Regions from separate parts of the Brevibacterium pigmentatum genome, predicted to be linked through region 1. Evidence: predicted binding sites of a transcription regulator. Region 1 holds the regulator's gene; the other holds the start of a gene.
What was found. The regulator LexA, encoded in region 1, represses DNA repair genes until DNA is damaged. The targets are predictions, from matches to a motif close to TCGAACANNTGTTCGA.
Positions count from the first base shown of each region.

Region 2: the regulator LexA is predicted to act here: its motif matches at 2,656-2,671, upstream of GUY30_RS16750 (HNH endonuclease signature motif containing protein).

Region 1 is NZ_CP050153.1:2,390,028-2,394,178, reverse strand. It holds gene hflX (GTPase HflX) at 1-228, shown strand, start outside; gene GUY30_RS10775 (ATP-dependent DNA helicase) at 225-2,195, shown strand; gene lexA (transcriptional repressor LexA) at 2,322-3,077, opposite strand; gene GUY30_RS10765 (LysM peptidoglycan-binding domain-containing protein) at 3,312-3,650, shown strand; gene GUY30_RS10760 (histidinol-phosphate transaminase) at 3,728-4,151, shown strand, end outside.
Region 2 is NZ_CP050153.1:3,690,051-3,694,201, reverse strand. It holds gene GUY30_RS16755 (N-acetylglucosamine-6-phosphate deacetylase) at 1-821, shown strand, start outside; gene GUY30_RS16750 (HNH endonuclease signature motif containing protein) at 880-2,565, opposite strand; gene GUY30_RS16745 (hypothetical protein) at 2,795-3,361, shown strand; gene GUY30_RS16740 (hypothetical protein) at 3,429-4,124, shown strand.

The DNA of each region.
Region 1 (4,151 bases):
GACGACCTCATCGAGGCCATCGAGAACCGCCTTCCCGTTCCGGACATCGACATGACCGTGCTCATTCCCTATGAACGCGGTGACCTCGTGTCGAAGATCTACGCCCTCGGCACGGTCGAACACGAATCGCATGGCACGGAGGGCACCAGCCTGCAGGTCAAGGTGCCGACCGAACTCGTCGACGAACTGCGCGAATTCCAACGTCCGGACCTGGTCATCGACGAGTGAAAGCTGTCGAGAACCTCCTCCAATCCGCTGTCGGCGCCATCGGCGGATCGCCACGAGAGGGGCAGCAGGAGATGGCGCAGGCGGTCGCCTCGTCGCTGGACAAGGGGATCCACCTGCTCGTGCAGGCGGGAACCGGCACCGGCAAATCCCTGGCCTATCTTGTGCCGGCAGCCGAATACGCCACCCGCACCGGCGGAAAGGTCGTCGTGTCCACGGCGACTCTGGCCTTGCAGACGCAGATCATCCACCGCGACCTGCCCAGGCTGTTCAAAGCCGTGAAGAAGGACCTCGATCCACTGCCCAGAGCGGCACTGCTCAAGGGGCGGCGGAACTATGTGTGCAAGCACAAGCTCGCCGGCGGGTACCCCGATGAAGGGGAGGGCATGCTCTTCGACCTCGGTGCCGACGCCGAGGCGGGACGCAAACCCACCGAACGTTCGGGCCTGGGGGAGGAGATCCAACGGATCCGCACCTGGGAGAAGACCACCGACACCGGCGACCGCGACGACCTCCTGCCCGGCGTCAGCGATCGTGCCTGGTCGCAGGTCTCCGTCAACGCCTTCGACTGCCTCGGTTCGAACTGCCCGCTGTTCACCGAATGTTTCGCCGAAATCGCACGGAACAAGGCCGCTGACGCCGATATCGTCGTGACGAACCATGCCCTGCTGGCCATCGACGCCTTCGGGGAATCGAACGTCCTGCCCGAGCACGATGTCATCATCATCGACGAGGCCCACGAGCTCAAGGACCGCGTGACCAGCGCCCTGTCCGGGCAGATCAACACGAGCATGCTCTCGGCTGCGACGAGTTCCGTGCGCAAGCACACGACGGTCCAGGACGGTGTCGTCTCCCTGCTCGACTCCGCGGCGGCTGCACTCGAACGCGCCCAGAAATCGGTGCCCGAGGGCCTCATCCTGCATATGAGCGAGGCTCTCGGGCTGGCTCTGGCACAGATCCGCGACTCCGCCCGCCAGATCATCAACGACATCGGGGGCAAGACCGAGGACGCCGATGCCGGCCGGCAGATGGCCAAGGCCCGGTGCCAAGAGATCTTCGAACTCGCCGAACGCTTCTGCGACCCGGGCAAGAACGACGTCATCTGGCTCTCGCGTTCGACATTCAGAGAGAAGGAGACGACGAACCTCGTCGTCGCACCCCTGAGCGTGGCCGGCACCATGCGCAACGGGATCTTCGAGGAATCCACGGTCGTGGCCACCTCGGCGACTCTGTCCCTGGGCGGAAACTTCGACGCGGTCGCAGCCTCATTGGGACTCTTCGGACCGGATGCCCCGAAATGGGACAGCCTCGATGTCGGATCCCCGTTCGACTACGGGACGCAGGGGATCCTCTACGTCGCCTCCCACCTGCCCAAACCCGGACGCAGCGGGCTGAGCGAGGAAGCGCTGACCGAACTCGAAGAACTCGTCGAAGCCTCGAACGGCGGTGCACTGGGACTGTTCTCCTCGCGGGCGGGCGCGAACGCGGCGGCCGAACACCTGCGGAACAAGTTCGATTTCCCGATCCTGCTCCAAGGCGATGACGGACTTCCCGCCCTCGTCTCTCAGTTCACGGCCGATGATCAGACGTGCCTGTTCGGGACGATGTCGCTATGGCAGGGAGTCGACGTTCCGGGACGGACGAACCGTCTGGTCATCATCGACCGTCTGCCCTTCCCTCGCCCCGACGATCCGCTCATGCAGGCGCGAGCGCGTGACGCCGATCAGCGGGGAGTCAATGGATTCATGGCAGTGTCGGCCACGCATGCCGCTCTGCGGCTGGCTCAAGGAGCCGGTCGTCTCATCCGGTCGACGAAGGACAGGGGAGTGGTGGCCGTGCTCGACTCGCGGCTGCGCTCGGCCCGGTATGCCGGATTCCTCGTCAACTCGATGCCGCGGATGTGGCCGACGACGAACTCCGGCCTTGTCCGCAAGAGTCTGGCCCGACTGGCCGAGACTGACCAAAGTTAGGCCGCGCCGTGCCGCTGTAGCCGGCATTCCTGCCATTGAATGTGGCGAAAGGTCTGGAATCCTTCGAGATTTCAGACCTTTCGCCACTTCTCACGGCTCAGACCTTCGTCGTACGCGGGATTCTGATCAGAGGCGGCGGATGACGGCGACGACGAGACCCATGATCTGCGCGTAGGTGCCGTCGATGGGCTCGTAGTTCTCGTTCTGCGGCATCAGCCACTGCTGACCCGCCTTGCGCTTGAGCGTCTTCACCGTGGCCTCGCCGTCGAGGAGGGCGGCGACGATCTGACCGTTGTCAGCGGTGTGCTGCTTGCGCACGACCACCCAGTCGTCGTGGCAGATGGCGGCTTCGATCATCGAATCGCCGACGACCTTGAGCAGGAACATCTCACCAGAGCCGACGACCTGCGTCGGCAGGGAGAAGACATCGTCGACTTCCTGTTCGGCAAGTATCGGGCCACCGGCGGCGATGCGTCCGACGACCGGCACCTGAACGGTGTTGTTGGCCAGCTCCTCGTACTTCGCGCGCTCCGCCTCTTCCTCTTCGAACGGATTGACCACTTCGATGGCACGCGGACGCTTCGGATCGCGACGGACATAGCCGAGGCGTTCGAGCTGGGAGAGCTGATGGGCGACGCTCGAGAGGGAAGCCAGTCCTGCGGCCTTGCCGATCTCGCGCATGCTCGGCGGGTAGCCGTTGGCAACGACGGCACGTTCGATGGTCTCGAGCACGAGGCGCTGACGGGGAGTGAGGCGGAAATCGCCCTCACCGGACGATCCCTCAGGGATCTGGACCACATCGTCATCGCTGCGAGCGGCAGCGATCTCACTGGCAACATCTTCGTTGCGAGGCCTGCCTCTGCCTCGCTTGTTCTGAACCATTGCTCGTTCCCCTTCGTTCTATTCCCTGCCGCTGAACGCCGTGATCTCCGCTTCGGAAATTCTCGTGTCAGTGCCGACTGAGATGGTTCTGACAGATCAATCAACAACGCTGGTTCCCTCTCATTGTCGCATAGATGTTCGAGTTGGACTGGACATTTGTTCGATTGGCATGTTGAATAGAACAGACGTTCTACCGATTACTGGTGGAATCGTACGAATGAAAGAGGTAATGCGATGTCTGCACAGAACACCGAGCTGCACCTGACCCCTCGTGGACGCCAGGCTGTGCGCCTTCTCCGGACCCTGCTCGTCGCTCTCGTCGTCATCGGCGGAGCAGTCCTCCTCGCCACCCAGTCGTTCTCGGCCGCTGCTGTCGCCGAACCGGAGACGGAGAGCATCGGCATCGACGCCGAGGCAGTCGTCGTCGGCGAAGGCGAATCGCTGTGGACCGTGGCTTCGAATCTCGGCATCGACCGCGACACCCGCGATGTCGTCGCCGATATCGTCGAGATCAACCACCTGGACACCCCGACGGTCCACCCCGGCCAGACCCTCGACGTTCCGGTCCACTGAGACACGGTCGGATCCGGCCGCCTCGGTGAATCCCGTGGCCCGACCCGCCGCCCGGGCGGCGGGGGCCTCTCGGTAGAATGACTGCCGTGGGAAACATCGAATCTCTGCCAGTGCGTTCTGACCTCGTCGGCCTCAAGCCGTACGGGGCTCCGCACCTCAATGTGCCGGTCCAGCTCAACGTCAACGAGAACGCCTATCCGCTTCCGGACGTTGTCGTCGACAGCATGCGCGCAGCCGTCGACGATCACTTCGCCGGACTCAACCGATATCCCGATCGCGAATTCACCGCACTGCGCGAACACCTCGTCACCTATTTGAACGGTGTGAACGAACGCGCCGGAGACACAGTCGACCTCGATCCTTCCATGATCTGGGCCGCCAACGGTTCGAACGAAGTGCTCAGCCACATCGTCCAGGCCTTCGGAGGACCGGGTCGTACCGTCTTAGGCTTCACCCCCTCCTATTCGATGCACCCGCTCATCACCACGGGCACCGGTGCCG
Region 2 (4,151 bases), 1.3 Mb from region 1:
CGGATTTCAAGGGCGCGCATGCGCCCGAGGTGCTCACGTCGCCGACTCCGGAGGCGGTCGAGTCAATCCTCGAGGCTACCGATGGAACTCTCGCGCAGATCACCATCGCCCCCGAACTTCCCGGTGCCCTCGATGCGATCGCTCGGTTCTCTGCGGCGGGGGTGCGTGTGGCAGTCGGTCATACTGCCGCTGATTACGAGCTGACCGCGCAGGCATTCGAAGCGGGAGCGAGCATCCTCACCCACGCGTTCAATGCGATGCCGGGCATCCATCACCGTGCTCCGGGGCCGGTCCTGGCTGCGGCCGAGGCCGAGCATGTCACCGTCGAACTCATCAATGACGGCGTCCACGTGGTTGCCCCGGTGGCGCGTATGCTCCACGAACTCGTGCCCGGGCGCATCGCTCTCATCACTGACGCCATGGCGGCGACCGGCCTGCACGATGGGAGCTATCACCTTGGTTCGCTCCCGGTCGAGGTCAAGGATTCGGTGGCTCGTCTGGTCACCTCGGACGGCGCTCAGGGCGCCATCGCGGGGTCCACGTTGACGATGGACGAGGCTGTGAAGCGGGCCGTCACCGAGGTGGGACTCAGCCCGTTCGATGCAGTGCAGTCCGCGAGCCTCGTTCCACTGCGTGCGCTCGGTCGGTTGCCGGAGCCGGGCGATTCTGCACGCGCACTGGGCGTCGCCCCGGAGCCGGGCGACTCTGCACACGCACTGGGCCGCGATGATGCTGCCAGTCTGTTGGCGCCGGGAATGTCGGCTGACCTTCTGCTGCTCGATGTTGATATGAGCCTTCGCCGCTCCCGAATCGGGCGCTGAGCAGGGACGCGTTTGCGCTTGGAAACTGGGCACAGCTGTCCCCTGAAAGGAGGGGCGGCTATTTGTCGAACAGGGAGTCGACGATATCGTCCGCGATGAAGCGGGCGTGGAGGATCGGCTTACGAGCCGGGTCCTTTGCGGCGGGCGGAATGTAGGCGGGTCGCCCGTCGAAGAGCATCACCGTGTCCCATTCGGTGCGGTCGAGCAGGTGGTGATGATAGCTGCACAGGAGCGCGAGATTGTTGATCTCCGTCTTGCCGCCGAGCGACCATGGAAACACATGGTTGGCATCGCACCAACCGGGAGGAGCGTCACAGCCGGGGAAGGTGCAACCTCGGTCACGGGCGGTGATCACTGCCAACTGTTTGCGATTGGCGAAGCGCTGTTCTGTGGCCACCTGCATCGTCTTGGCCCTGTCGCTCATGAGGTGGAAGAACAGCGAGCCGTTCAGGCCGTTTCTCATCAGTTCCTTGATGGGAATGGGATTGTCGGCGCCCGTGGTTCCGTGTCCTGTTCCTTTGGCCAGATCTTCGGCGGTGGCGTTGATGACGAGAGCATAAGGTGCTCCTGCAGCCGTCCGCTGCTTGTCGATCGTCGTGACGAGGCCGGCGAATCGTTCGTAGATCCATTCGCGCGCCGAGGGCTGTTCAGCGCTGACGTCGACGAAACCGCCGTCCTCACGAACGCCGACGCCGGGGACGGCAGTCGGATTCCCGCTCGTGCGAGCTGCGTTGAGATCGGGTTCCGGAACTCGCTTCGCGTCATATCGGTCACCGGAGAGCACCGCATCGACGATCTCAAGCAGCTCTTTGTCAGGAAGCGGCGAGCTCGTTTCCTCAGAAGCACCGGTTACGGTGTCGGGATTGCCCGCGGCCCCGATCCCAGAGGCGCCGGCCGCCGAGTCGGCATCGGTATTGTCGGCACCGGCCTTGCCGTCTTCTCCCGCAGACTGGATTCGTGAGGTCAGCAGTCCGTTGAGAGTTCCGCCGGTGACGGGGTCGAGCAGTCCACGCAGCTCCCAGTCGCCGTTGGTCTTGGCACGCATGGACATGTTGTACGCCGAGCGGTCGGCCGAGTCATTCGGCTCTGCGCCGTCCGGGTCGATATAGCCCATGAGCTTGCCGAAGATCTCGCGCAGATCCTTGAGACGGACATTGGGTGCGTTGTCGACCAAGCGCGTCTCGACGTCGGTGCGGACCGTCTGACTGACCCACGTGGGCAGTTTGCGCATGCAGTCTTCGATGACAGACGCCTGGGCGGCGGAGATCGTGCCGGCATGGAGCGCATCCGCGACGACAGGGTAGAGAGGCGGCAGAGCCTGTCCGGCCATGTCGACGCGTCCGCCGAGGTTCTTGGCCATATCGGTGCGGCGATTCGCCTCGGCGCCGGTGAGGTTGAATCGGTTCTCGATGAGCGACTTCGTCGACTTGGCGCCGAAATCGATGGGTGTTCCGACGCGTTCGCAGACGGAGAGTGCGAGCGTCGACAACGCATCGTTGATGCGTGTGATCGCCTCGACCCCATCGGCGAGCATGATGGCCTGATCCGGTCCCATGGGGCGATCGAACGAGCGCAGCTCATCTTTGAGGCCCATCAGCTGAGTGATCGAAGAGGTGACCTCGGGCGCAAAGCGGCTGAGATCTGCCCACTCCTCGTCGGCCAGCAGCGGGTGACCGCTGGTCTGCGGGGAGTTGTCGGCGTTCCGATCGGAATGATCGGAGCTGCGTTCGGGAGTGAGGGTCATGGGGATGAATTCCGTTCACCAACATCGTTGTTGTTGGAATCCAGTGTACGCTCATAATGTGTTGAATGCCATAGGTGATCGATAAAAGTTTCGAACACAAATCTGATGTTCGTCACAGTTCGAGAATGTTGACAAGCCTCTTTGAATCCATGCAGGTCAGGGGTGGTGTCGGCCGCAGCCGAGGTGAACCGGCTTCGAATGTGTAAGTCGGTCGTGGCACGATTGGAGTATGGATGCCCTGCTCCTCATTGACACCGACGACGCCAGCTACCCCAGCGATGACGCCATGGAGACCCTCGGCGATATCGTCACCCGCACCCGCGCTGTGGGCGGTGTGCTCATCTTCGCGTCGACGAAGGCCGACCTCGCCGACACTCCTGATGAGGAGCTGAGCATCTTCGTCCCCGATGAGGAGGATCTCGTGCTCCGGTCCGCGAGTCCGGATGTGTTCGAAGGCGTCGACGATCTGGCCGCAGGTCTGCATGACCTCTCCGTCGACCGGATCATCATCGCCGGCGCCGACGCCACCGCGGGCGAGCCGGGCACTGGAACTGGCGAAGTCACCACTGACCCCGCCGCCCAGGCAGAGGGCGATGCCGACGCTGGCGCCTCCTCGGCGGGCACCCCCGGAGCCGTCTACGCCTCGGCGATGGCGGGTCTTGTGTGCAACTTCGACGTCGTCGTCCTTTCCGACTCCACCACTGACCCCGATGGCAACCTCGTCGCCTGGGGCGATGCTGCCGCTGATGCCGGTGCCATGGTCAAGAAGACCGCCGATACCTGGCTGCGGATGTAGGGTCAGTCGCCTTCCCGAAATTGTTCTACATTGAGTAGAATGTGGGAGCGAGCTGAGAGGAGGGCCCATGACCGGATGGACGAAATCCGTACGTGCGCTCTTCGCTGCCCTCTTCACGACTCTCCTTGCTCTGCTCATGCACCTCGGTGCCGGTGGCGGCGTCTCGATTCCGGGCACTGTGGTCGTCTTCGTTCTCGTCCTTTGGGCGGCGATGATCGTCGCCGGCAGGCGCCTGGGCTACCTGACTCTGGCGGGCCTGCTCGGCCTCGGACAGGTGCTCATGCACCTGACGATGAGCTGGTCCGCACACACCTTCGCCCATGCGGGGGCCCACGCGGGAACCGCTCAATCCGGAAGCGGGCAGGCCGGAGCTGCAGGTGCCGGATCCACTTCCGCCGAGGCGGCCCTCCACGCCCACGCCGGGCACATCGTGCCAGCCCCTGGCACTCTTGATCTCGGTCCTGCCGCGTCCGCGCTCGGGCATGCGAGCCACGGGGCCACCTCGGTGGGGATGATCATCGCCCACGTCGTCGCCGTCCTCGTCACCGCCGTGATCCTCAAGCGCGGTGAGGACATCGTCCTCAGCATTCTGCAGCTGGCCCTGGGCCCGGTGATCGGCGCATTGCGAGCCCTCGCCGAGGCGGCCGGAGTCCTGGCGGACGAACCGTTCCGCAAGCTCTGCGCTTCGTTCCGGGTGCCGCAGCCGGTCACCTCGGCGGTGGTCGGCCCGAACTACCGCCGCGGCCCGCCCGCGCTCGGCTGACATCCCAATCGGCGTTTGCAGCGCCGA